Linked DNA regions of Prochlorococcus marinus str. MIT 9313. The protein of the gene in region 1 interacts with the protein of each later gene in a pairwise test. Links are inferred from orthologs where the notes say so. Each region holds a gene or a part of one and is shown in the gene's direction. Other genes may lie near its edges.

What was found.
Region 2: the proteins of sfsA (region 1) and AKG35_RS02320 interact in binary tests that used the Escherichia coli proteins (3 or more experiments, as listed by UniProt). The link is inferred for Prochlorococcus marinus str. MIT 9313 from one-to-one orthologs.

The regions. Positions count from the first base shown.
Region 1 is NC_005071.1:1,958,377-1,961,275, forward strand. It holds sfsA (DNA/RNA nuclease SfsA), read left to right. Parts: upstream 1-1,009; coding sequence 1,010-1,789; downstream 1,790-2,899. Other genes in the region: murJ (murein biosynthesis integral membrane protein MurJ), read right to left, coding at 1-950; AKG35_RS09920 (ammonium transporter), read left to right, coding at 1,971-2,899. UniProt on the Escherichia coli protein: Binds to DNA non-specifically. Could be a regulatory factor involved in maltose metabolism.
Region 2 is NC_005071.1:489,458-492,323, reverse strand. It holds AKG35_RS02320 (glutamate-5-semialdehyde dehydrogenase), read left to right. Parts: upstream 1-708; coding sequence 709-2,025; downstream 2,026-2,866. Other genes in the region: AKG35_RS02310 (esterase/lipase family protein), read left to right, coding at 2,427-2,866; AKG35_RS02315 (dihydroneopterin aldolase), read left to right, coding at 1,992-2,405; AKG35_RS02325 (ROK family protein), read left to right, coding at 1-674. UniProt on the Escherichia coli protein: Catalyzes the NADPH-dependent reduction of L-glutamate 5-phosphate into L-glutamate 5-semialdehyde and phosphate. The product spontaneously undergoes cyclization to form 1-pyrroline-5-carboxylate.

The DNA.
Region 1 (2,899 bases):
TGACGGATGCGAGTGACTAGTGCAGGCCGATCTTCCTGGGCAGTGAGCCTGGCAAATGTTGGCAGTAGTGGCACCAGCAATGCATTGGAGATCAGCCCCAAAGGCGTCTGTACCAAAAGATTGGCGTAGCCCAGACCAGCTGCCGCACCCAAAATGCCGGAAGCAAAAAACAGATCTGTAAAGACATTGATCTGCAACATGCCTGAAGAAAGGGTGGCCGGGCCCATGACCTGCCATACCTCCCGCACACCTGGATGATGCCAATCCCAAACCAACTTCATCTTGGTCAAGCCTTGCCTGATCAACGCCGGCAGTTGAATCAGCCACTGCAACAGGGCTCCCACCAAGGTGGCTAGTGCCAAAACAATGCCACCCCTAAGGGCGAACTGCATGGAGCCGATGTTCGTGCCGACCTGCCACCACAAAACTCCGACACCGACCACCAAAGCAAGACTGGACATGATTGGCGAAACCGCCGGAATCCAGAACTCATCAGCAGCATTAAGGGAGCCGAAGCCCAGGCCGATCAAACCTGCCAACAAAGCCATTGGTGCCATCACCTGAAGCTGAACCACAGCAATCCGATGCAGCTCAGGACTCAGACCTGGGCCCACCAAAGTGATCAACGGATTGGCTGCCAGCACTAATAGAGCCGTCAACAACAACAAAGCAGCACTAACCATGGTGTTGAGCGCCGCCAACACATGAGCGCTTTCCTGCCGCGGCCGTCTGCTGAGGACACTGACCATGGCGCTGTGGAAAGGACCGTTGATCCCACCCAGGAGAATCAACAGAAACCCCGGCAAGACGTAGGCGTAGTTGTAAGCGTCATAAGCCGCTCCCACCCCGAAGGCAGCCGCAATTACAAGCTGACGAACCAGCCCTCCCACCTTGCTTAGCAAGGTGCCGACTGTGACAACCAGAGCAATACGCTTTAAGGATCTCCCCATCCTTGGGCCTCAGACCATCTGATCATTTAGCAGCATTCTCAAGCCCTGCAAGCATCCCCATGACCAAGGCCATCCCGGAAGGATTGTTAGGGAGTCCACTGCTCACATTCCCACCACTCGATGAAGGAATATTGGTGAAGCGCTACAAGCGCTTCCTTGCCGATGTGGAGCTAGTCAGCGGCGAAATCGTGACAGCCCACTGCGCCAACACAGGCCCCATGACTGGTGTTCTTCATCCTGGAGGCAGAGTGAGAATCCGCCATGCGCCTTCTCCCAAGCGCAAGTTGGCCTGGACATGGGAGCAAGCGGAGGCACCCAGCGCCCAGGGCGGCCTCTGCTGGGTGGGTATCAACACAGCCTTGGCCAATAGCCTGATCAGAGCAGCGATTGAAGCCGGACACCTCAAGCAAGTCCTCGGTCCGATCGCAGCAATCCGTGCGGAAGTGACTTATGGAAGCAACCGACGCAGCCGCATTGACCTGTTTTTAACCCCTGATGCCAATTGCTCCGACACCAGACCCATTTACTTAGAGGTCAAGAACACCACCTGGATCGAAGACTCCTTAGCCCTCTTTCCCGACACGGTGACAGAACGAGGGCAAAAACATCTCAAAGAGCTAATCGGTGTGCTGCCAGAGTCCAGAGCAGTCTTGGTGCCCTGCCTCAGCCGCCACGATGTCCAAGCGTTCGCCCCAGGGGATAGCGCAGACCCTCGCTATGGCGAACTCTTTCGTCTGGCTCTTACAGCTGGCGTGGAAGTCATTCCCTGTTGCTTCGGATTTCACCTCGACAAGATCACCTGGGAAGGCCTTAGGCCTACCAAGACGACACAGAGTTGACACAGCAAAAAGAGCTCCAGATGTAACAAAATGAACTTTCACCCCCGCAAATAGACCTAAAAGCGTCCACCAATCCCATATTTCGTATCAACATGAACATAAAAAAATCCCAAGTTGAGCAAGTTTCTCCTTTGAGCTATCACAAAGGTTTCCAGCTCGTTTTGCAGATCTGCTTCTTCCAATGACAACTGCTCCGCTTCCGCGCTCCAGGCGGCGCACGGTACGCCTCCAGGAGGCCAGCCTCCTGGAGGGGCCAATGCTCCTCCTGCGCAGCATCCGTGGCTTCAGCTCCAATCGCTCACTGACGTGGCTGGCTTGCGTGCCCTTGGCTCTCTTCGGCCTAGGACTCTTCAACCTCTCGGCCCATGCCGCCGAGATGCCAGAACTGAATGCTGCCTTCCTAGCCAACAATCTCTGGCTTCTGGTTGCAACGATTCTGGTGATCTTCATGAATGCCGGCTTCGCGATGGTCGAAGCAGGAATGTGTCGTCAAAAAAACGCGGTCAACATTCTCGCCAAAAACCTATTTGTCTTTGCCCTAGCGGTATCGTCGTACTGGTTCATCGGCTATTCGCTGATGTACGGCGATCCTGTTTCGGCAGGATGGCTCTATTTCAACGGCCTGTTCTTTGATCCTGCTGTAACCCCTGAACTGATCAGCGAAGCAGGTCTTGTCCCAAGCGTCGACTTCCTCTTCCAAGCAGCCTTTGCAGGCACAGCTGCAACTATCGTCTCAGGACTCGTGGCAGAGCGCGTCAAGTTCGGCGAGTTCGTGGTGTTCTCCCTAGTGCTAACTGGTTTCATTTACCCAATCGCTGGCAGCTGGGAATGGAACGGGGGCTGGCTCAACACTGCCTTTGGCGAAGGCGTTGAATTCATTGATTTCGCAGGCTCCTCGATCGTTCACTCTGTCGGTGCCTGGGCAGGTCTGGTGGGAGCAATGCTGCTCGGTCCGCGCATCGGCAAATTTGTCGGTGGCAAGGCCCAAGCGATTCCAGGACACAACATGTCCATCGCCACCCTTGGCGCTCTAATCCTCTGGATCGGCTGGTATGGCTTTAATCCCGGTTCCCAGCTCGCCATGGATCAATGGGTCCCCTACGTGGCTGT
Region 2 (2,866 bases), 1.5 Mb from region 1 along the record:
CCAGGGTCTGTATCAACCTGCCTGGATGGCTGGAGGTTCCTTTAGCCGACTGGTTGGAACCACGACTGAATCGGCACGTTACCCTGGCGAATGATGGCAACTGTGCTCTCGTTGGTGAAGCATGGCAGGGCGCGGCCCAAGATTTTGAAAACGTCGTTCTGCTCACTCTTGGCACCGGAGTAGGTGGGGGCGTCATGCTTGGTGGTCAATTGTTTGTTGGTCATAACGGAGCTGCAGCCGAGCCTGGTCTGATTGGGGTGGATTCTGAAGGTCCCAGCTGCAACAGTGGCAACCAAGGCTCCCTAGAGCAGTACGCCAGCATTGACGCCCTTCAACGTCTATGGGCTGGGGACCCAGAAGAATTAAGCGACCGAGCTGCTTCTGGCGATCGCGAGGCTCTCGAGATCTGGGAAACCTATGGCCGCAAACTTGGGGTGGGAATCAGTTCTCTCGTCTATGTTTTCACCCCTCAGCTGGTGCTGGTCGGAGGAGGTCTTGCAGGTGGAGCAGTTCATTTCCTACCAACGGTCCGTCAGGAAGTAGAGAAGCGGGTGCAAGCTGTGAGCAGAGAGGGTTTGCAGATTCGCTCCTGTGCCCTTGGGAATGGAGCTGGTCGCCTGGGGGCAGCTCGACTTGCCCTTCAACGTCTCTTAAGTGTCGGCAATGCCCCTTGAGGCGTAATGATGAGCACAGCTGTGCCGCGCTGTGATGACAACTTCCCCTGGAGTTCCTGAGCCTTCCGCCCAGTTGCTGCGACTTGCAGCAGAGGTGCGGCAAGCAGCCATGGCTCTTGGGCAAAGTGATGACAACCAGCGGCGTAAGGCCCTGATGGCAATGGCCAATGCTTTGCTGTCAAGCTCTGAGCAGATCGTGAGGGCTAATCAACTCGATTTAGAGAAGGCTCGAACTGAGGGACTTGCTTCTGCCCTGATGGCGCGGCTCAGGCTTGATGAAAGCAAACTCAACTCGGCTATCGAGGGGCTCAGGCAGTTGGCTCAATTAACTGATCCCCTTGGTTTGCGTCAGTTGCATCGTGAACTGGATCAAGACCTTGTGCTGGAGCGCATCACCGTTCCTCTTGGAGTCCTGGGGGTAATCTTTGAGGCGCGCCCAGATGCCGTAATTCAGATCACTTCACTGGCAATTCGCTCTGGCAATGGCGCACTTCTCAAGGGCGGCAGCGAAGCAAGCCACACCAATCAGGCCATCATTGAGGCGTTGAAGAATGGTCTGGCTGAAACAGAGATCGATCCCGAGGCAATTGCCTTACTCAAGACCCGTCAGGAAAGCCTTGCCCTACTTCGCCTTGATGGCCTAGTGGATTTGATCATCCCTCGCGGCAGCAACGAACTGGTGCGTTTCATTCAAGACAACACACGAATTCCGGTTCTTGGTCATGCGGACGGAATCTGTCATCTCTATCTCGATGCCGCGGCGGATCTGAAGCAGGCCCTACAGATTGCAATCGATAGCAAGACCCAGTACCCCGCAGCATGCAACTCTATTGAAACTCTGCTTATTCATCAGTCCATTGCACCGTCGTTTTTAGAGCTTGCAATTCCTGCATTTCTTCAGGCCGGGGTTCGTCTGCTTGGGGATTCAGCTAGCCGGGCTTTAGGAGTAGAAGAGTCAGCAAGTGAAGAGGATTGGGCTACGGAATATCTCGATCTGATTCTGTCAGTGAAAGTGGTGCCTGATCTAGAGGGAGCCCTGGATCACATCCGTCGCTATAGCTCCCGTCACACGGAGGCGATTGTCAGCAATGATCAGGAGACGGCTGAGCGTTTTCTCCAAGCTGTCGATAGTGCCGGTGTTTTTCACAATTGCTCCACGCGTTTTGCCGATGGATTCCGTTATGGCTTTGGAGCCGAGGTTGGAATCAGTACTCAAACACTGCCTCCAAGGGGGCCGGTTGGCTTGGAAGGGCTGGTGACCTATCGCTATCGGTTACGTGGACAAGGCCACATTGTGGCGGACTATGCCAATGGTGAATGCATGTTCACTCACCGGGACCTACCGCTGTGATCAATCGTCTCCCTTTAGGAGCCATTCATGTTAACGATGTGCGCTTGTGGGCCCACGTGGGTGTGCTTGACCATGAAAGACGTGAAGGCCAGTGGTTCAGCTTGGATTTCAGCCTTTGGTTAGACCTTGACAAGGCTGCCCTGGATGATGAGCTCAATGCCACTGCGGACTACAGCTTGGCTATTGGTGCAATGCAACGACTCTCCTTTGAACTGAAGTGTTTTACCATCGAACACTTCAGCGAGCGATTGCTAGTGCTCTTGGAAGATCTCTACGGTCCTGTGCCAATGCAAGTGCTTGTGCGTAAATGTGCTGCGCCGGTGCCTGGGTTTAGTGGCAGTGTGGCTGTTGAAAGGTGTCGCAATTGGCCAACACCCTGATCTTTGCCAAGGCTTTTAGCGATGTTTACGCATGTCGCATCAGTGGATAAACCCCGTCGACCATTGGTGCTTGTACATGGTCTTTGGGATACCCCGCATCTTTTTAGGCGGTTGGTGAAGGCACTCGAACAACATCAGCTACCTCTACAGATACCCCATCTGCCTCATCGCCTGGGAGCTGTTCCGCTTTCCAAGCTGGCGGAGACGTTGGATCAGCTCATCGTTGAGCAGTGGGGGGCCGAGACGGTTATAGATGTACTTGGCTTTTCGATGGGAGGGGTGATCAGTCGAATTTGGCTGCAACAACTAGGTGGATCACGACGAACGCATCGTTTTCTGAGTGTAGGAAGTCCACAGCGAGGCACCCTCACAGCCCAGTGGATTCCCGCCTGTTTGTTTGCTGGTTTAGCGGATATGAAGCGCGGCAGCCCCTTACTGCGCAAGCTCAACGGCGACGTTTC